2 regions of the Vibrio ostreae genome follow, and region 2 is predicted to be linked to the other one. Evidence: predicted binding sites of a transcription regulator. Region 2 holds the regulator's gene; the other holds the start of a gene.
The links. The regulator MetJ, encoded in region 2, represses methionine synthesis genes. The targets are predictions, from matches to a motif close to TTAGACNTNTANANGTCTAA.

Region 1: the regulator MetJ is predicted to act here: its motif matches at 2,791-2,810, upstream of metA (homoserine O-acetyltransferase MetA).

Annotation. Positions count from the first base shown of each region.
Region 1 is NZ_CP076643.1:1,238,996-1,250,246, reverse strand. Features, by position in the region: gene rlmF (23S rRNA (adenine(1618)-N(6))-methyltransferase RlmF) at 1-486, shown strand, start outside; gene KNV97_RS11760 (hypothetical protein) at 540-770, shown strand; gene pilW (type IV pilus biogenesis/stability protein PilW) at 815-1,513, opposite strand; gene metA (homoserine O-acetyltransferase MetA) at 1,826-2,767, opposite strand; gene KNV97_RS11745 (AAA family ATPase) at 2,908-3,282, shown strand; gene KNV97_RS11740 (ABC transporter permease) at 3,369-4,526, opposite strand; gene KNV97_RS11735 (ABC transporter permease) at 4,513-5,760, opposite strand; partial or broken gene KNV97_RS11730 (HlyD family secretion protein) at 5,763-6,738, opposite strand; gene KNV97_RS11725 (TolC family protein) at 6,735-8,171, opposite strand; gene KNV97_RS11720 (hypothetical protein) at 8,375-8,593, opposite strand; gene KNV97_RS11715 (ATP-binding protein) at 8,944-10,569, shown strand; gene KNV97_RS11710 (response regulator) at 10,566-11,249, shown strand.
Region 2 is NZ_CP076643.1:2,988,648-2,999,898, forward strand. Features, by position in the region: gene pfkA (6-phosphofructokinase) at 1-902, shown strand, start outside; gene glpX (class II fructose-bisphosphatase) at 1,001-2,008, opposite strand; gene zapB (cell division protein ZapB) at 2,398-2,640, shown strand; gene metF (methylenetetrahydrofolate reductase) at 2,731-3,624, opposite strand; gene KNV97_RS19905 (bifunctional aspartate kinase/homoserine dehydrogenase II) at 3,969-6,380, opposite strand; gene KNV97_RS19910 (O-succinylhomoserine (thiol)-lyase) at 6,380-7,546, opposite strand; gene metJ (met regulon transcriptional regulator MetJ) at 7,875-8,192, shown strand; gene KNV97_RS19920 (malic enzyme-like NAD(P)-binding protein) at 8,346-9,623, opposite strand; gene rpmE (50S ribosomal protein L31) at 9,860-10,078, opposite strand; gene priA (primosomal protein N') at 10,431-11,251, shown strand, end outside.

The sequences.
Region 1 (11,251 bases), 1.6 Mb from region 2:
AACAGTAAGGCGATGTTCAGCGGCATTATCGGGGCTGATGAGCGTTTTGATGTGACGACTTGTAACCCGCCGTTTCATGCTTCGCTGGCCGAAGCGCAGCAAGGCACTGAACGTAAAATTCGTAACTTGCGTGATAACCAGCGTAAACGTGGAGCGCCGGTCGTGCAAATGACAGCGCCGCAACATAGCGCGAATACGCTTAACTTTGGGGGTCAGAAGGCTGAGTTGTGGTGCCCCGGAGGCGAAGCCGAGTTTATTAAGAATATGGCGCAGGAAAGTCAGCACTTTGCCAGGCAGGTTCTGTGGTTCACGACCTTGATCTCGAAAAGTGATAACGTACGCTGGATGAAAAAACAGCTTCAGAAAGTCGGCGCGGCGTCGATACAGATAGTAGAGATGCAGCAAGGCCAGAAAATCAGTCGTTTTGTGGCCTGGACTTTTCACAATGCGGAGCAACGCAAGCTGTGGTTAAGCTTAAAGCGCTAAACTTATGTAGAAGTTAACCTACTCAACGGAATAAACAGTCAAGGAGGTGTAGAATGGAATTCGAATTCTATTCACCGTGTCAGCCGGATTGGTTGTGTGTGCCTTCACTTTCCATTTTGTCCGTGTTGTTTCTGATCGGATTGGGGCTGTTTATTCGCATCCTGTATCGTGAATACAAAAAGATTAACCGTTCCACCAAGGTGCGTCGCCTGCGCCGGACCCATTATCGGGATCGCAAAGGTGGCAAGGATGGCCGTCCGACCAATATCAACCAAAAACGTTAGTGACTAAATGACAGAGGTAGTTGTTGATTTACATGATAAGTCATTCACTTCAACAGAAGCCGGCGCTCAGCGCTGGTTTTTTTGTGTCTCCCCCAAGCCGCATTCACTTCCAGCCAAAGTTGTTGCACTGCCTTTGGGTTACCGAAACGCTGGCTAAACCCGCGCAGCGTGTTGCGAGCATCTTCTGTGTTACCCGCAGCTAATTGCATGCGGGTCAGTGCCAGCCAAGCGGTGGCTTGAGACGGGTCATAATTCAGGCTGCGGTCAAGATAGTGTATCGCTTGTTTTTGGTTGCCGGACTTGTTTGCACACAGCGCCGCATTTTCTAAAGTGGCGGCGGGCTGATTGTAATCCGGCCTTTGCAGCGCCTGATTAAACAGTGTATCAGCAGAAAGGTAGTCGCCGTGCTTACATAAAAATGTGCCAAAGTTGTTCAACACATCCCCATTTTCAGGATGGTCTAGCCGGGCTTGCAGATAGACGTGACGCGCTTTTTCAGTTTCACCGACCTGGTCCAGGTAGTGCGCCAGCGCTAATTGAGAACGGGCGTAGTCCGGCGCATGACGCGCAGCGCGGTAAAGATTTTCACGTGCTTTATTCATATTACCTTGGCTGAGATAGCCTAATCCCAGATCAATTCTTGAATCGGCCATCGCCTGAGGATGATTGTCAGGGATATCGGTAACAGTGACACAGCCTGCCGTCGTTATTATCCCCACTAGCATCAGTTGTTTGAATTGCATTCTATCCACCTCTGTATACCCCAACCGCGCGTTGCAGTACAAAGCTAACGATGCTTTGCGCGCTTGCTGCGATACTTTTGCTTGCAGCTAACCCTTTAGCGTCCGCTAGCTTTGCTTCGATTAACAAATAGTAAGCAGCATGGTGGTGGCGCGGCAGCGGTCTGAGAGGATAATGCGAGCCACCCGGCATATTTATTGTGGCTTGTGAGAGAGATGCCTAATGGCTGAGGGGATGAAAAAAGGCCGCGTGATGGGCGGCCTTCCAATGTCATCAAAACATGTTAGTGAACTGTGGCGAATCTCGATGGAGAATTAATCGTCTTTGGTGAACTTATCTTCGCTGAAATGCTCCAGATCGTACGGTGTTTGCTGATAAACGCAGTAGTTCAGCCAGTTAGCGAACAACAAGTGTCCGTGACTACGCCAACTGGCACGTGGGGGGTTATCAACATCATCATTCGGATAATAGTTCACCGGCATGACCGGTTCCAGGCCCGCACCCAGATCACGAATGTACTCGTTATGCAGGGTCAGTGCGTCGTACTCCGGATGACCAGTCACAAACACGTTACGTTTATCTTTAGTCGATGCAAGGTAAACGCCTGCGACATCAGATGTCGCAAGAATATCCAGGTCGGTATGAGTTTCCAGATAACCAGGCGCAAAATCGGCATAACGTGAATGCGGTGCCAGGAAGGTATCATCGAAACCACGCAGCAGCGGATGGTACGGCTGCAGGTTTTCATGCACATAAACCCCGGACAGTTTCTCTTCACGTGTCTGTTTGGGCAGGTTATACAACAATTTCAGGCCGGCTTGTGCTGCCCAACACACATAAAGTGTTGAGGTCACATGCTCTTTGGCCCATTTCATAATCTGCTGCAGGTGATCCCAGTAGACGACATCTTCAAATTGCACTAAACCTAAAGGCGCACCAGTAATGATCAGACCATCGAAGTTACGGTGTCTGACCAGTTCAAACTGGCGATAAAATTCGTTTAAGTGCTCTTCTGGTGTGTTCTTGCTTGGGCGATCATCGATACGCAGCAGTTCAATATCCACCTGAAGCGGTGAATTTGATAACAGACGCAGGAACTGAGTTTCGGTTTCAATTTTTTTTGGCATCAGGTTAAGAATCAGAACCTTCAGCGGACGAATACCCTGGGTCGATGCGCGGGTTTCCGACATGACGAAGATATTCTCAGTACGTAAAACATCAGTTGCAGGCAGTTGATCGGGGATCTTAATCGGCACAGCTTTCTCCCTAAGCGTTACATTTGGACGTCTATACATCTAGACTTATAACCTAACTGATAGGCGTTGTCGATAGCAAAATGCGTGCGCCACAAAATTAAGTTAGTATGCCGGCTATGATTTGCATAATTTGAACACATATGATTCCGACACTGACCTTAATTCGTGGTTTACCCGGCTCGGGAAAATCGACGTTAGCCAAGTCTTTACCGGCGGTGCATCTTGAAGCGGATATGTTTTTTATCAATGCGCAGGGCGAATATCACTACCGTCCGGAGCAGATAGCACAGGCACACGCCTGGTGTCAGCAAGAGACAGAAAATTGCCTCAAGCAGGGCAAAAGCGTAGTGGTCGCCAACACGTTTGTGCGGCACTGGGAGATGACTGCGTATAAGAAAATCGCCCGTCAGCACCGGGCAAAACTGGTGATTAAGGTATGTCGTGGCGAGTATCCCAACATCCATGGCGTAGAGCAGGCGACCATCGAACGTATGCGTAAAAAATGGCAGGACTAACATCAGCGAGCACGGCTTAATGCGCGCTTTGCCCCACCGTCCCTCATCTCACATCCGCGGTGTTAGAAGGCGGGCTAGCCTGACAGCTATCCTGCTTGACTGACTTTCACAGTTAAAGCGCCGTGATTGCGCTGCAGCTGCCACCAAGCGAGGCTGCCCCATGCCACGGCTTGTGCCCACAGCAGGGTCCATTGCGGCGCGATTTGGCGCCATTCTGCCCCCATCTGATTGAGTGCCAGAAAGCCCTGGATGCCGGGTGTACTCGGGAACAGGTTCGACAGCCAGATGATAGGTGTAGGTATAGCTTCCAGAGGCCAGATAAATCCGGCGGAAAACACCAGCGGCATTGAGCTTATCAGCACGATCAATGTGACCAGTTCGCGGCGTGGTGTCACCGCTCCGAGCCAGATCCCGATAAAACAGGCTGTGAGCAAAAACGGCAGCAGCAGAGTCAGTAATTGTATCGGCTGACCTATCGTACTCACGCCTTGCAAGCTGAAGCTGGCCCCGAAATAGTACATGCTGAGCAGGTAGTAGAGCGCCACTATGATGAAGGTACGCATGAAGAGCAGGGGCAGTACCGGAATCTGCTGCCAGTCGCCTGACTCAGCTCGCTGCGTGCCGGTTAACAGCCCGGCAGACATCGCCAGAGTTTGCTGCAGAATGAGGATAAACACCGCAGGAACGACGTAATCGACGTAACCGACACGCGGATTAAAAGTCGGCTTTAAATTCGATTGCACTGCGGCATAGTGATGGGCCGCACTCTCAAGAGGTTCCCCTTGGCTCAGCAGGCGGGTCACCCGGGCACGGGCCGACAGCGTGCCGCCCGCTTGCGCCAGACCTTCAACGATAGTGCCGTAGACCAGAAAGTAGGAAGCGTCTCCGGCAAATGCCAGGGTCGGGCTGGTACCAAGTAGCAGATCTTTATAGAAGTGCTCGGGTATCACCAGTATTCCGCTCACTTTCCGATCCAGAAAAGCCTGCTTTGCTTGTTCCAGCGAATGATCCCGTTGCACCACTTTGACCTGCGGGGTGGCATCGACCATGCGTTCGAGCTGATAGCTAATCTGACTCTTATCCAGATTCACGATGCTGATCGCCTGCTCACGCGGCGTTTGATGGCTGTAGGGGAGTGGATAGAGGAATGAGTAAAACAGCACGCCACCAAACATAGTCAGCATAACGACCGGATTGCTCAATAAGGCCTTTAATTCGGCTTTAAATAAATCAGTCAGTCGCATGGTCACTCCTTACCGGTGTCGTGCGCAAATGCTTGCGCATCAGGACGACCGTTAACAGCAGTGGGAATAAATACCCGAACATCGGCAACAGATGTGTTAGCGACTGGAACCCGCCCAGACCGTAGCTGACCTGACTGACCTGCACTTCGATATAGTGACTGACCGGCAGCAGACTGCGCCAGGCCTGGGCAATCGTCCCCATATCGCTGGTTGGAAAGGTAATGCCCATAAAGGCAAAACTGGGGGCGGTAAATGCACCCGCGAAGCTCATAGCACGTGCGGGATCCAGGCTAAGGAAGAAAAAAACGGCGCCCATGATCATACAGCCGATAGTGGTAATCATCTGGGCCAGGATTAAGACCAGCAGGTTACCATGCATCGGCCATTGCAATACGCTGTAGAACCAGAACAGATACGCTGCGCCCTGAATCATGAAAATTGGATAGTAACGCAGCAGTGTCTGGCTCAGATGCAATAAGGGCCGTTGGCCAAGCCAGCGATGTAATCCATAAATTCGAGTATTGGCGCTGAGAATCAGAATGGTGCTCACCACGATAACAATCTGCCAGATGGCCGGAATAATGGCAGACACCAGAAATTGGGCGTAATTGGTGTTCTTATTAAATAATGGCGTGATTTGAGTGCGTACCGGCACGACCTGGCCCATTGCGCTCTGGGTGGTCTGATTGCCGGCGGAGAGGCTTGTGACGATCCCTATTTCAGCGTTGAGCGTTGCGACGGCCTGCATGATTGCTGAGCTGATGACCCGTCCGACCAGAATGTACTGGCTGTTGTAAAACGTGGTGACCTGCGGCAATTCACTGCGATAGACCGACTTATCAAACTGGCTGGGAATCACAATAAACGCGTAGATGTTGCTGGTGACCATGTCCTGCTTCGCTGCAGCGACATTCTGGTATTGGCGGGTGACCGCTAAGGTTGACGTCGCATCAAGATGGCGCTGCAACTGACGCGATAGCTGACTGTGTGACAAATCCACCACACCGATGGGCAGGTTATGAACGATACCGGCTGAGAATATCCACCAAATACTGGCCGCCAGCAGGATAGGCAACCAGGTCAGGCAGGCCAGCAACCATTTATCCTTGCGCAGCAGCGGCCACTGTGCAGGCAGGCGACCAGCGTCGCCTGCAGCCGGACTGGTACCGTCGGCAGCACGGCTCGCCACGTTATGAGCGCCGCTATGACTGCGGTCAACCGAAGCGTGCTTCATGGCTACAACTCAACCACCAGGCTCATGCCCATACGTAAATCCGCCTGTGGATTTGTCGGGCGCGCTTCGACTTCAAAAGTCCGTAGATCAAAGCCCTGCGCCGAATCTGTCGAACGCCAGGTGGCAAAATCACCCATGACTGCAATATGGGAAACGGTAAATTCAATCTGCTTATCGAGTGCGGGAAGATAGGCCTTGAACGTGCTGCCTTTTTTAAACTGACTGAGCAGATCTTCACGCACATTGAGTACTGCCCAGGAATCCTGTCTATCCACCACGGTGACCACGGGAAAGCCCTGTGGTGCTAATTCGCCACTTTGCATCAGGACTTGCGCGACTTCGCCGTCAAACCAGCTTTCAATCTTAGTATCGGCAGCGTAGGCCTCAACTTCCGCCACGGCACCTGCTGCGACGTTGACTTTTTCCTGAGCGGCTTGTTTGGTTTCGCTGCGCGCACCTTCACGTGCCATGTTATACATCTGCAACGCTGCGCTTTCGGTGTACTTGGCGGCTTGCCACTGGGTGTTGGCTTCATCGCGTTTCTGTTCAGCCACTACGCCGTCTTTATAAAGGTTATTGACCCGCTGGTAGGTTTTCTCGGCCAGTTCTGCAGCGGCTTTAGCTTTTAACCATTGATCTTGCGCCGCACGTACCTGTTGCTGACGCGCGCCGTTTTCAGCCTCTTTTTGCCATGGCACCAGCGGCTTTCTGGTTGGCGACCGCCTGTTCGAGTTTGGCTTCGATTTCCGGGCTGTGCAGGCTGAAGATTAACTGGCCTTTTTTTACTTCATCGCCTTTACGCACGAACACCTGATCAATACGACCGGCCACTTTGGAAGAAATGCTGTATTGCTGGGATTCTATCTGACCTTGCAGGCGCACCGGTTCTGGTTGATAGGCCAGATAAAAGCTGTAACCGATCCAGCCTGCGGCGGCCAGAGCGATAATCGCGAGCAGAGGCGTTTTAACGGTTTTCATGAAATTGGGTTCTCCGTCATCGAAATGGCAGCAGATGGATTCGGCGCTGTACTGAGTGGCTGTGCACTTTGCTGGTATTGTGGGAAAGTGGCCATTTCACTGGAAATAGCCAGTAGTTTGGTCAGTGCGATCAGATAGTGAAAGCCGGCCACCGCCTGTTGGGTACGAATGCTGGCGAGGTATAACTCGGCATCGACTACATCCACTGAGGTCGACAGTCCTTGAGTGAAGGCTTTCTGGCGTAAGCGCAGGTTTTCCTGAGCCAGTTGCAGGCTCGAGTTAAGTCCTTCCACTTCTTCCTGAGCTTGCTCGGCTTCTTTATAGGTTTTTTCAACCAGCACACTGAGATCTTGCTTAGCCTGTTCACGACGGTATTTCACCTGGGTGACCAGACTGCTGGCGGCTTTCACTTGCTCACTACGCCCGGTATTTTCCACCAGTGGCACATTGACGCCGACGCCGACTAACCAGTCCGGGCGCAGGTCACTGGCGAGGGAGTCATCTTCGTATAAGTTGTAAGTGCCGTACAGATAGACTTCTGGGTAGTATTTGCCTTTTTCAGCTTTGATAAGGCTGCTGGCCTGTTTTTCTTTCGCGTTGAGCAAGTCCAGCCCCGGGTAAGTCGCCAGTGTCTGATCGATGAAGGCGCTCATTGGCGGTAAGCTGGGGTTGATAAACAAATCACCGCTCGGCTCAACCATTTGTGGTTGGTTGAGGATTTGGGTGAGGGCGCTTTGAGCAATATCGAGATCTTTTTGCGCTTTTTTACGCTCAACGGTTGCTTTATCAAGCGATGCTTCGGCCTGCAATCGCTCGACTCTGGCGATCTGGCCTTGCTGTTCGAGCTTAAGCGCGTTGTCCCGATGTTGAGTCAGCCCTTTTTCTACTTCAATACGGGTTTGCAGCACTTCCTGCGCTAAGACCACGCTGAAATAATACTTGGCCAGGTCTTCATATCGTGCCTGAACTTCCATCGCCAGTTGGCTTTGTGCTTCTTCCTTTTTGCCTTCGGCAGCATTTTGCGCAGCAGTAATGCGACCACCGGTAAAAATAGGCCAGACTGCCCGAATCGAAGAGCTGAAAATATCGCGTTCCGTGATGGTAGAGGTCAGAGAGCCGAGAGAGGTGAAAAGAGGGGCTAGAGCAGCCGGTGCGACAATGCCCCCTGCGCTGTCTGCGACCTGCTTAAGTGACAATGTCACATCTTGGTCGAGGCGGGTATAATTAGCTCCCACGGTCACTGAAGGTAAATTCAGACTGGAAGTGGCGTTATACAGGTGCTCAAAATGATCTACGTTGGCGCGCTCGGCGGCTAACGAATGGTTTTGACGCTGCAAAATCTCCCACGCCTGGTCAAAGGAGATCGGCGCTGCAAACGCTGACGGGAGCGCCAACAGAGAAGTTAACAGCACACTGATTGATTTCACTTTCATGCTTAAGCTCAAACGTCGATATTAGAGTTTATACTCTATGTTATCGGTTTTCCGTTGAGTATAACAGCATTTTCCTGATCAACACATCAAGAGTCAAATGCGTAGACTTAGAGTCGATTTAGCGTTGGTTGGGCCAATTTTATGATGCCTTTGAGCCCTATCGTTGCTGAGGAGCCCAGTCCTGTTTCTGCTTGTAGACAGGCTCATCGTCCGGGACAGTGAAAGTCGGCGCGCCACACCAGCTCTTCTGTGCTTTGAATGGTATCGAGCAGATCTTGTCCTGTCATTTGCGGTATCGATAGCACGACTTGCAGATCATCCTGCTGCTCTGATCCGTAAGCACGAACATGAGTAAAAGTTGACTGCAGGTGCTCGGTCAGCATTTGTTGCGACAAACATATTCCAAACGCATCTCTTTCCATGGTGAGTATCCTTCTTACGATAGTAGCGCAAGCGACAAACCAGGATTGAGTTAATTATTATGTTGGCCCTGCCTGCAACGTTTCTGCCCTCACTGCCCAATCAGTATATGACCGAATGAACCTCTACAGGCTAAAAAAAACCAAATCGCATGTGATCTATGTCATGTTTTATTGTTGCAAAAAAATCCAGTTGTTGATGATTTTTTACTCAATTTGATGCTGGCGAGGATGTATGAAAATTTGTCACCAAAATGAGCAAGTTGCTAACACACGCTGTGTTCACAGTTATCGAACCCGCTTTCGCACCTTTGTTAAATTAGTGTTAGTTTTGGGCGGACAGGGAGATATTCATGACATGGAACGATATCAGCTTTCGCAAACGTATGCTGATCATAATGACATTGTCCGGCTTGATTGAGTTGTTGGTCTTGGTCGCCGCCGGCTTTGCCTACATCAAACATTCTCAGGAAGAAGAGATGGGGCTCAAGGCTCTGGGCGTGGCTTCGTTTCTGGCCCGCTCGTCGATAGTGATTGACGTTATTCAACGTGCGGATGACTCTGATGAGATCCAGCAACGTTTCCGCGATTTAACCCAATTGATCGGCGCCACTTTCATCGTGATTGGTGATGATAAAGGGATGCGGATTGTTCATCCGATTGACGCGAGAATCGGTAAGCCAATGGTAGGCGGTGATAATGAGCGCGCTTTGCTGGGCGGTGAAGAGTACATCTCGTTTGCACAGGGCTCTCTGGGGCAGTCGGTGCGCGGTAAGGCCGCGGTAGTTGACAGCAACGGCCAGGTGATCGGCGTTGTTTCGGTGGGGTATCTGCTCGCTCGTTTACAAGACAGGATCGAACCATTTCTGACGTACCTTATCGCGATCACCTTTTTGGTGTTAATTGCCAATGGTATTGTCTCAAGTTATGTGTCACGTCGTTTTCAAAAGGCGATTCTGGGCTTTGAGCCGGAGGAGATTGGCCGTCTGTATGTCGAGCTGGATGTCACCATGAGTACGATCAGAGAGGGTATTCTCAGTATTGATGATAAAGGCGTATTGCGTTCAATTAATAAAAGCGCCTGTGACATTTTAGGTATCGACCGCGATAAGGCCATTAATCGCTTGTTGACCGACTCATTACCCAATAGCGATCTGTACAAAGTGCTGGAAACCGGGGCCATAGACCATGATATCGAGTTGTATCTCAACAAACAGCGTTTGATTGCCAACCGAAGTCCGATTGTTGTTGAAGGCAGAGTGGTCGGGGCGGTATCCAGCTTTCGTTTGCGTGGTGAGATCAGCGAGCTTACGGAGCAGCTATCCCAGACCAGAGAGTACGCAGAAATGCTGCGCTCTCAAACTCATGAACATCGCAATAAACTCAATACCATCAGTGGACTGGTGCAAATGGGAGAGCTGGAGGCGGTACAGCAGCTAATTGGTCAGGAAACCGCCCATTACCAGAGTTTGATCGAGTTTCTGCGTGAAACGATTAAAGACCCGTTGATCGCCGGTATGCTGCTGGGTAAGACAGAGCGAGCGCGTGAGATTGGCCTGGAGCTTAATGTCGATGATGGCTCGCATCTGGCCTGTTTACCGGGTTATATCAACGCGGAAGACATAGTGACTATTCTGGGCAACCTGATAGACAATGCCTTTGATGCGACACTGACTGCGATACGCCACTCGCAACGTTTTCCAAAGGAGAGGCGTGTTATCGATGTCTCGATCAGCGACTACGGCAATGAAATCATACTTGAGGTTGAAGATCAGGGCTGTGGTTTGCCTCAGGATTTCAGCCCGGATCTGTTGCTGCAAAAAGGGGTATCGAGTAAAGCGAAGCATAACCGGGGGGTTGGATTGTATCTGGTCAAGCAGTTATCTGATCGCTATCAGGGTCAATTAGAGATGTATAGTAATGACAAAGAATATGGAACACGTATGACGGTTTATCTGCCCAAGGAAGAGCTGCTATGACAACCCGGGTATTGATCATTGAAGATGATGTAGCGATCGCTCAGTTGCATCATAAATATCTTAACCAGACGGGTGGCTTTGATGTGGTCGGGATTGCAACCTCACAAGCGGAAGCCGAGATGCAGTTAGAAGTGCTGCAACCGGATTTAGTGTTACTGGATGTTTATCTGCCGGACGGCACGGGCTTGGATATTCTGCAGTGGGTACGCAGCCGTAATGCCCGCTGTGACGTGATCCTAATTACCGCGGCGCGTGATGTGGAAACACTGCAGCAGGCGATGCGCGGCGGTGTGGTCGATTATCTGCTCAAACCCGTGATGTTTCCTCGTTTGGAAACGGCCCTGAAAAAGTATTTGGCACGTCAGGTTGAGTTGGGAAAATTGGCCGACTTGGATCAGGGACTGGTGGATAAGATGTTAACCTCTTCTGCTCAGCAGGATATGTCAGCTTCGCGGTTACCGAAAGGCATAGACAGTGTAACGCTGGATAAAATCCGCCAGTTGTTTGTCGATTCTGTCACTCTCACAGCCGATGAGGCCGGTGAGAAAATAGGGGCCAGCCGCACGACCGCACGACGCTATCTTGAGTATTTGATTGGTTCGGGAGAGCTGGAAGCGGATGTCCGTTATGGTTCTGTGGGCCGTCCTGAGCGCAGCTATAAGAAAGTCACTCGAATATGAGG
Region 2 (11,251 bases):
TTCGCGGCGTGGTTCGTACTGCCTTGGGCGCAGGCCTGGAAGTGTATGGTATCTACGACGGCTATCAGGGCCTGTACGAAGATCGCATCAAGCAGCTGGATCGCTCCAGCGTATCTGATGTCATCAACCGCGGTGGTACCTTCCTGGGCTCGGCACGTTTTCCACAGTTTCGTGAAGTCGAAGTGCGTGAAAAAGCGATCGAAAACCTGAAAAAACACGGCATTGATGCACTGGTTGTGATCGGTGGTGACGGTTCGTACATGGGTGCGAAGAAACTGACTGAAATGGGTTACCCATGTATCGGTCTGCCAGGCACTATCGATAATGATATCGCAGGCACGGATTACACCATTGGTTACCTGACTGCACTCAACACAGTGATCGATTCGATTGACCGTTTGCGTGACACTTCATCGTCACACCAGCGGATCTCTATCGTGGAGATCATGGGTCGTCATTGTGGTGACCTGACCCTGATGTCAGCAGTGGCGGGTGGTTGTGAGTACATCATTACACCGGAAACCGGCCTGGACATGGAGCAGTTGATCTCTAACATCCAGGATGGCATCAAGAAAGGCAAGAAACACGCGATTATCGCGCTGACTGAGCTGATGATGGACGCCAACCAACTGGCGCAAGAGATTGAGAAAGCGACTGGCCGCGAAACCCGCGCTACGATTCTTGGTCACATTCAGCGCGGCGGTAAACCAACAGCATTTGACCGTGTACTGGCATCGCGCATGGGTAACTACGCGGTGCACCTGCTGATGGAAGGCTACGGCGGCCGCTGTGTCGGTATCCAGAAAGAGCAGCTGGTTCACCACGACATCATCGACGCGATTGAAAACATGAAGCGTCCGGTGCGTACCGACCTGTACAAAGTCGCTGAAGAGCTGTTCTAAGTCGGCTGCTGAGTGTCACAACTGAAAAAGACCGCTGCGGCGGTCTTTTTGTTATGGCCGCTATCCTTATCAGCGATAGCGGCCATTCCACTGCGCGCTTACAGAATCGCTTCACGCACTTCCGGATCTTTACGCTCCAGATAGTGGATCGACTTGATGCGGCGAATGGTACGACAGCGGCCACGAATAAGCAGAGTCTCGGTGGTGGCAATATTACCCTGGCGGGTAATGCCTTCCAGCAGATCACCTTTAGTAATACCGGTGGCGGAGAAAATCACATTGTCACTGCGCGCCATATCTTCCAGCTTGAGGATCACTTCAGCCTCAACGCCCATTTCCCGGCAACGCTCCAGCTCTTTAGCGCCCCAGATACGGTTGTCGTCACTGTCGCCTTTGACTTTATGGCGTGGCAGCAGACGGCCTTGCATATCACCGTCCAGCGCGCGGATAACCGCAGCCGACACCACACCTTCCGGCGCGCCGCCGATGCAATACATCACGTCCACTTCGCTGTCAGGCATACAGGTCAGAATGGAGGCCGCCACATCGCCATCCGGCACCGCAAAAACGCGTACGCCGAGGTTTTGCATCTCAGCGATAATGTTATCGTGACGTGGTTTGGCCAGGGTGATGACCGTCAGGTTGCTGAGCGGTTTATGCAGCGCCGCGGCGATATTCTCCAGGTTTTCCTGCAATGGTTTGTCGAGGTCAATACAGCCTTTCGCGCCCGGACCCACCACCAGTTTCTCCATGTACATATCCGGCGCCTTGAGGAAGCTGCCACGTTCACCGGCAGCCAGCACTGCCAGCGCATTGGACTGGCCCATTGCCGTCATACGGGTGCCTTCAATCGGGTCGACGGCGATATCGACTTCATCGCCGCCCAAACCGACGTGTTCACCAATGTACAGCATCGGCGCTTCATCGATTTCGCCTTCACCGATGACGATTTCACCACGGATGTCGGTTTTATTTAATAAGGTCCGCATCACTTCTACTGCGGCACCGTCAGCGGCGTTTTTATTGCCACGGCCGAGCCATTTGTAGCCTGCCAGGGCTGCGCCTTCCGTCACCCGTGAAAAAGCCATTGCTAAATCGCGTTTCATGCTCACTCCAAACCTGAAAAATCGTTATCCTCTCGCGTCCTGCGCTGCCATCATGCAGTGTTGACCGCATGTGAGCGTGCCGTATGCGGCGGCATGTCAGCCAGAGGGGGAAAGTTGCGCGAAGTTTAGCATATTCGGCGTGCAAGGTTCGGTTTTTGATTTGTGCACGGTTTAGCCTGGATCAAAATCGGCGTCAATAAGACGATTTCTGCGGCTGGATGTTTGTTAACCGCTGGTAAAGTTAACGCCAGGTCAATTTACGCTGTTTTTTTAAGCGAATGGCGCAAAATATCGAATATAGTGAGTGTTTCTCTGCGCTTGGCTGAGTAGAATGGAAAGATAACTGAAGTGACTGTCACCTCGACCGAATCAAGAAAAAGGTAAGTACCATGTCTTTTGAAGTGCTAGAACAATTAGAAGCGAAAATTCAAACTGCGGTTGATACAATCGCCCTGCTGCAAATGGAAGTTGAAGAACTGAAAGAAGAAAAACAGAAGCTGAGCACTGAAGCTTCTGAGCTGAAAGCCGAGCGTGAAGCGCTGGAGCAGCGTGCGCAGCAAGTTCAACAGGAACACGCAGCATGGCAAGAGCGTATCCGCAGTCTGCTGGGTAAAATGGACGACGTTGAATAACGACGACCTGAAGAATCAAAAAAACGCCGACCAGATGGTCGGCGTTTTTGCAGGTTGGGTTTGCCTGCGGTCCGACAGGCCAATCACCGATTATTTTTGCCTGTTCGGACGTACACCCAGGGTATGACACAGGGCGTAGGTCATCTCGGCACGGTTTAGCGTATAGAAGTGGAAATCTTTCACGCCTTCACGCGACAGGATACGAATCATGTCGATCGCCTGGCTGGCCCCCACCAACTGACGGGTCACCGGATCATCATCCAGGCCGTCAAACTGTTTTGCCATCCAGCTCGGGACTTTGACGTTGTTCTGCGCGGCGAAGCGCTGCGCCTGGTTGAAGTTAGACACCGGCAGGATACCCGGAACGATTTCTACATCGATACCGGCCGATACGCAGCGGTCACGAAAACGCAGGTAGCTTTCGACATCAAAGAAGAACTGGGTGATGGCACGGTTAGCACCGGCATCGACTTTGCGTTTCAGGTTAAGCAGGTCAGATTGCGCGCTCTTGGCTTCCGGGTGAACTTCCGGGAAAGCGGCCACTGACAGATCAAAGTCGTGGCGGGATTTAAGCAATGCGACCAGATCAGACGCGTACATATCTGGTTTGCCGCCGCCTTTAGGAATGTCACCACGCAGGGCGACGATATTCTGGATGCCGTTGTTCCAGTAGTCGTCAGCAATTTGAATCAGCTCTTCACGTGACGCATCAATACAGGTCAGGTGGGGGGCCGCGACCAGACCGGTCTGGTCTTTGATCGCTTTAATGATGGAGTGGGTACGGTCACGTTCACCGGAGTTCGCGCCGTAAGTCACCGAAACAAATTTCGGTTGCAGGGTTTTCAGACGGTGAACCGAATTCCACAGCGTCTCTTCCATTTGCGGTGTGCTCGGCGGGAAAAACTCAAATGAAACGTTGATGTCTGAAATATCAGCGATGTTCTGATTCAGAGCATCGATATGACTGGCGTGCGTGTATCCCATTTTCCTCTCCTTGTGGCATACGGCGGCCACAACGCGAACACTAAATTGAAACTGACGTTTAGACGTCTATATGGCTACAGAATGTCTTGAATACATTTTAATGTCAACATTGTAAATATGAACTTTTTTCATGTTGAACGTGAGCTTATTTCAACAATAATGTCAGCAATTGCACATCATTGACGTGTCTGACGGTGATATTCGACGTTTATCCTGTCGATGGATGTTTCTCTAGAATAATAGTAAAAAAGCTCGCCAAACAGGCGAGCTTTGTACGTTTGTTATCAGTCGTCGTTTTTAGCCGCCGTTATCTTTAGCTGCCATCGTTTGTAGCATAGTGTTGATTACAGCTGGCCCGCCAAACGGTTGAGATCGGATTGGATCGCACCGGCGGTGACTTCGCGTCCGGCCCCCGGGCCACGAATCACCAGCGGATTATCGCGGTACCATTTACTCTCGATGGCGAAGATGTTGTCACACGGCAGCAGGTTGGCGAGCGGATGCTCTTTATCCAGCGCTTCGACTCCGACCGTGGCTTTGCCGTCTTTTTCCAGACGCGCAACGTAACGCAGCACCTTGTCCTGCTTCTGGGCGCGGGCCAGACGCTCGGCCAGACGCTCGTTGAGCAACTGGCTGCGATCCAGGAAATCATCCAGCGACAAATCCTGCAGTTCGGCCGGCACCAGTGACTCGACTTTGACGCTGTCCGGTTCGATGTCCAGGCCAGATTCGCGCGCCAGAATCACCAGTTTGCGCATCACGTCTGAGCCGTCTAGGTCATGACGTGGGTCCGGTTCAGTCAGGCCTTGCTGCCAGGCCAGATCAACCAGTTCGCTGAACGGCACATTGCCGTCATACTGCTGGAACAACCAGGACAGAGTGCCGGAGAAAATGCCCGACAGGGCGGTGATTTCGTCGCCGCTCTCACGCAGGTCACGGACCGTGTGGTTAATCGGCAGGCCGGCACCTACTGTGGCGTTGTATAGCCAGTGACGGCTGATCTTGGCGAAGGCATCTTTAACCTGGTAGTAGTAATCTCCTGCAGCCGAGCCTGCCACTTTGTTGGCAGAGATCAGGTGCATGCCCTGTTCGGCGATTTGCGGATACAGGCTGGCAACGTCGGCGCTGGCGGTGACATCGAGCACAATCACTTCATCAAAGCCCTGGATGGCGCCCAACTGTTTAAGCCAGGTATGGCCGTCATTAGGCTGCGCTTCATCGGCGTAGCTGCTCAGTACTGAGGCTGCATCAATACCCTGCGGTTTAAACAGATACGCCTGGCTGTCGATCACGGCCACCAGCTCGAAGTGCATGCCGTAGCGTTTTTCCAGATCGTCTTTTTGTTCAGCGAACAGTTTCAGCCAGCTTGAGCCGATGTTGCCCTTGCCGCACAGCGCCAGTCCGACCCGTTTCTGGGCCTGGAACAACTGGGTATGCAGACCGGTCACCAGAGGATTCACATCACACTGACGCAGTACCGCAACCAGGCTCAGCTCGGATTCGGCTTCGCTGATAAATTCGACCGGCGCATTTTTCAGCTGCTGGAAAAAGCCGTAGCTGTGCTGGGCATTTTTGGTGACACCTGCGCCGACAGCGCCGACCAGAGCGAAGCCTTCCTTGAGGCGAATCTCGGCTTCAATCGCCACATCCTGCAGCAAGGAAAGCGCGCCGGAAGCGATCTCTGTGGTGTAAGCCAGACGCAGGCAGTGCTGATCGGCCTGCAGCTCAAACGCCAGCGGCTCGAGCTGAGCGCGTTTGAGTTTTTCCAGCACTTCGGCCTGAGCACGGGCAAAGTCGTGACCCTGGCCAAAGGCCAGTTCCAGCAGCAGCACTTCATCGAGTGACGTGATGATTTTGGCGCCGCGACCAGAGGCCAGCACACGTTCAATCCGGGTCGACCCCGACTCAGGCTGGTAGCTGCAACGCAGCTGCAGCTCCATCGCGCTCTGTGCGACGGGTTGTAAGGTGCGGCTGTGCAGCACAGGAGCGGCCAGACGGGCCAGTTCATTGGCTTCATCCAGGCGCAGCAGTGGCAGCAGACAGGCCTCCGACACCAGACGCGGGTCAGCGCTGTACACGCCGGCCACATCACTCCAGATGGTGACGCGTTCGGCATCGGCCAGGGCACCGATCACGGTGGCTGAGTAGTCAGAACCGTTGCGGCCGAGCAATACGGTTTCGCCTTGCTCGTTGCGGGCCATAAAGCCGGTGATGATCACCCGGTGATGAGCATGCTGGGCCAGGACTGCTTTCAGTAACGGGTAAGAGCGGGCGCGATCGACTTCCGGCTGAGTGCCGGTTTCGGCGCGCAGAAACGCACGTGCGTCCTGAGCCACTGCCGGCAATTTTTGCTGGTTAAGCAGCGCTGCCAGCAGGCGGGCAGACCAGAGTTCGCCGTGGCCGAGAACCGCGGCTTGCTGCGCTTTGCTCAGTGGTGCGGTCAGTTCTCCCAGTGCGACGAACTCGCCGCTCAGCTCGGTCAGCAGATGGTCTGCGACTTCGCCTTCCAGCAAACCTTCAATCAACTGGACCTGGAACTGGCGCAGGGCCTGCAGCGCTTCGTGCGCGGCGCGGCCATCTTTGTTGAGCGCTTCAAGAAATTCAATCAGGCGGTTGGTGGTTTTACCGGCGGCAGACACCACCACCAGATCGTCGGCCTGAGAGTAGTCACGCAGAATGTGCGCGACCCGTTGATAACATTCCGGATCCGCAAGGCTGCTACCACCAAATTTATGCAGCTGACGTGAAACCGACATTAAAAGGCCTCCTTGGCTTTGGTGAAGGCCTGGTCGAGGTCGGCAATCAGATCGCTCGCATCTTCCAGACCCACCGACAGGCGCAGCAACTGCTGAGAGACGCCGGCTTCGGCCAGCGCTTCTTCGCCCATCGCGCGGTGAGTCATGCTGGCCGGATGACATACCAGGCTTTCCACGCCGCCCAGCGATTCGGCCAGTGAGAACAGCTGCAGTTCACCGACAAAATATTTCAGCTGCTCGAATGAACCGCCGAATTCAAAGCTCAGCATGGAACCAAAGCCAAGCTGCTGTTTCTTGGCGATGTCATGACCCGGATGATTTGGCAGGCTAGGGTGGTAAATCACTTTGACCAGCTCCTGGTTTTGCAGGTAAGCGAGGATTTGCTGCGAGCTCTCTTCATGCACGCGCATACGGGCCCCCAGGGTGCGCAGGCCACGCAAAGTCATGTAGCTGTCAAACGGCGTGCCGGTGGCGCCGATGCAGTTACCCCACCATGCCAGCTCGGTGGCGTGTTCGGCGTCTTTACTGATGATCACACCGCCAATCACATCCGAGTGACCATTGAGGTATTTAGTGGTCGAGTGCACCACGAAGTCGGCACCAAGCAGCAGAGGCTTTTGGTACACAGGGGTCAAAAAGGTATTGTCGACCGCTACCAGAGCACCGACCGCTTGCGCCTGCTGACAGATTTTCTCAATATCCACCACTCGTACCAGCGGGTTAGACGGCGTTTCCAGCAGCACCAGCTTTGGCTTCTGGGCAAAAGCTGCGGCCATTGCCGCGTCGTCAGACTGGTCAACAAACAGCACTTTGAAATCGCCTTTCTTGGCGCGGGTGTTGAACAGACGGTAAGTACCGCCATAGCAGTCATGTGGTGCGATAATGATTTCGCCCGGCGACAGGAATGCCGAGACCCACAGGTTCAGTGCTGATGTGCCGCAGTTGGTGACCACGGCATCCGCACCGGATTCCAGTTCAGACAGGGCTTGTTCTAGCAGGCCACGGTTCGGGTTGCCGGAGCGGGTGTAGTCGTATTTTGGCACTTCACCAAATGCAGGAAAGCCATAGTTGGTTGAGAGATAAATGGGTGGAACAACGGCGTGGTACTGGGTGTCAGATTCAATACCGGTGCGAACCGCGATGGTGGCTGGCTTGCGATTGGTCATGAGCGTTTCCTTTCCTGTCTGGTGTTTCCTGAATGGTTGATTCCCTGAGCTCTGTCACCGAGCGAATCGGGCTACAGAGCGGGCAATGGTAAGCATTGGCATAGCTGCTATTGGGATTTCAAACAATTCCGGGCGATGTGTAAATCCAATTCCGGGGTGAGCGGTGAAGCAAATGTTCACTCCGGTGAATAACATCACACTTTACTGCTCAAAAAAGAAGACGTCAACACTTCTAGACGTCTATATGTCTTTGCTTATGGCAGTAAATCCCGCTAAAATTGAGGTCTTTGAAAAACTCAACTCGAATTCAAATTTACGAAGGTGCGCAATGGCAGACTGGAACGGCGAATATATTAGCCCGTACGCGGAACATGGGAAGAAGAACGAGCAGGTCAAAAAGATCACTGTCTCGATTCCGCTTAAGGTACTTAAAGTGCTGACGGATGAACGTACTCGTCGACAGATCAATAATTTACGTCATGCCACTAACAGTGAACTGCTGTGTGAAGCGTTTCTGCATGCTTACACCGGTCAGCCGCTGCCAACCGACGAAGACCTGCGTAAAGACCGTCCGGATGATATTCCGACCGAGGCCAAAGCGCTGATGACGGCGATGGGTATCGAGTTTGAGGCATACGACGACTAAGTCGCTGTGCACCGCATCAGCATAAAAAAACCCTGGTTACTGACCAGGGTTTTTGCATTGTTAGCTCTCAGATCATTTTTAAGCATCAGGGCATTGTTAACCCGCAAGGATCAACGCTTCCGTCACCGGAGTGTTTATCCGGCATGCTGCTTACTAATCTTGCATATAGTTATGCGGCATCTCGATCCGTGCGACACCAGAGTCAACCGCAGCTTGTGCGACTGCCTTAGCCACGCGGGGCAGCAGGCGTGGATCCATGGGCTTAGGAATAATGTATTGATGACCGTAGGTCAGGCTGTCACTGCCTGCGGCTTGTAGTACGGCTGCCGGCACCTCTTCTTTCGCCAGTTGACGAATCGCTTCGACCGCCGCCAGTTTCATCTCATCATTGATTTCGCTGGCACGTACATCCAGCGCGCCGCGGAAGATGAACGGGAAACACAGCACGTTGTTGACCTGGTTCGGGTAGTCACTGCGTCCGGTGCCCATGATCAGGTCGTCACGCACCGCGTGAGCCAGCTCAGGTTTGATTTCCGGATCCGGGTTAGAGCAGGCGAACACCACAGGCTTGTCAGCCATCAGCTTCAGCGCGTCGGCGGACAGCAGGTTCGGGCCTGATACACCCAGGAACAGATCCGCGCCGGCAATCACATCTTCCAGGGTGCGTTTGTCGGTGTTGTTGGCAAACAGTTGCTTGTACTGGTTCAGATCGTCACGACGGGTGTGGATGACACCTTTACGGTCGAGCATGTAAATCTTCTCACGCATCGCACCGCACTTAATCAGCAGTTCCATACACGCTACCGCTGCGGCACCCGCACCCAGACAGACAATCACACACTCAGACAGTTCTTTGCCTTGCAGTTCAATCGCGTTCAGCATGCCTGCTGCGGTCACGATCGCCGTGCCGTGCTGGTCATCGTGGAACACTGGCACGTCACAACGTTCAATCAGGCGACGCTCGATCTCAAAACAGTCCGGCGCTTTGATGTCTTCCAGGTTGATACCGCCAAAGGTGTCAGCGATGTTAGCGACGGTGTCGATAAACTCATCGATGGTGCGGTGTTTTACTTCAATATCAATGGAGTCGAGGCCGGCAAAACGTTTGAACAGCAGCGCTTTACCTTCCATGACCGGTTTAGAGGCCATTGGCCCCAGGTTACCCAGGCCAAGGATTGCGGTACCGTTTGAGATCACCGCCACTGTGTTGCCTTTGGCGGTGTATTTGTAAACGTTATCGACATTCTGAGCGATTTCACGTACCGGTTCTGCCACGCCCGGGCTGTAAGCTAACGCCAGATCAGTGGCTGAGTCAGCCGGTTTGGTGATCGAGACCGCGATTTTACCCGGGGTCGGCTGCGCGTGGTAATCCAGAGCACGTTGGCGGAAGGCTTCTTCCGCGCTTAATTGTTGACGATTGTCGTCGGACATAGGGGAGGTTCTCTTATTATTTTTGGAAAAGGGGCGCACATTTTAGTTGATGCCTGAAATAGTGACTAGGCAGGGGTGCTGTATAATCGTACAAAATGCGTGAGTTTTTGGCTGATAAGACCAGCTGTTTTGTGATCAGGGTAGACTTTAGTCGTAGAGCGGGGGGACGGGCAGATGGCAGGCATCAAAAAAGGACGCCGTAGCGTCCTTTTTGAAATCTTCGCGTAAAGTAAAAATTACTTCTTGCTTGACAGTGCGCCGAAACGCTTGTTGAAGCGATCAACACGGCCGCCAGTGTCAACAACACGTTGCTTACCAGTGTAGAATGGGTGGCACTTGTCACATACGTCCAGGTGCATTTCTTCTTTACCTAGAGTAGATTTGAAAACGAAAGTGTTGCCGCAAGAGCAGCTTGCATTTACTTCTTTGTATTCTGGGTGGATACCAGCTTTCATGGGATAACCTCAAAAATTGGGCCGTGTCGCCATCCGAGTCTGAGCCGGACACCACACGTAACGTTAATAATACGATTGCCATGGTCACAGCAAACTGCTGAGGACCATTAAGGCGCGATATAGTAATGAATCTGCTAGCCCGGATCAACCGATTTCGGCGTTATTTTAGCCAGCCATAGCAAACAGCCGCTCAGAGCATGACGGGTTGGCGGTGCCAACGGCCAGACCCGATGCCCGAACTGCTGCCGGCGTGCCGCATACGGCCTTTTGCCCGCCATGTGCGGGTCGAATTTATGCCCGTCTTCCAGTAGACTGTGGCGTCCTTAACTGACTTAATTGCTGACGGATTGTTATGCGCCCAACTATTGCTCGCGTTGCCCTGCCGGTGCCGCTTGATAAGCAATTTGATTACCTGATTCCCGGCCACCTGTTTCCGATTATCGGCGGCCGCGTTTCTGTGCCGTTCGGGCGCCAGACTCTGGTCGGCATTGTGACTGCACTGGTGCAGGAGTCCGAGTTTCCGCGTGAGCAGCTCAAAGCGCTCAAGGCCGTGCTCGATACCCAACCAGTCTGGCCGGATAAACTGTATCACCTGCTGCAGTGGTGCAGTCAGTTTTATCAGCATCCACTTGGCGAGACCCTGGCTAATGCTCTGCCGGGAGCGCTGCGTAAAGGTAAAGCGGCTGATTTTGCCAGCAGTAAAGAGTGGCTCATTACTGCCGCCGGGCGCGATCAGCTGATGCAGGGCTTTGGCCGTGCGATTAAACAGGCCAAGGTGATGAATCTGGTCGCTTCTGGCCCGGTCCCTCATCAGGTGATGCTGGATGAGGAAGTGTCGAGTACGACACTCAACACCCTGCAGGACAAAGGCTGGATTGAAGTCAGTGAACAGCGTCCGCAGTTCCGGCCTTGGCCGGCAGAGCCGGAAGCCGCGGTCGATAAGCCCAAGTTGAACTCTGAGCAGGCCATCGCAATTGCAACGGTCAACCATCAGCCGGCATTCGGCTGTTATCTGCTGCAGGGCGTAACAGGCTCGGGTAAAACTGAAGTCTACCTTAATCTTATCAAGCCGGTGCTGGCACAAGGCCGCCAGGCGCTGGTGCTGGTGCCGGAAATTGGCCTGACGCCGCAAACCATTAACCGTTTTCGTAAACGGTTTAATGTCCCGGTTGA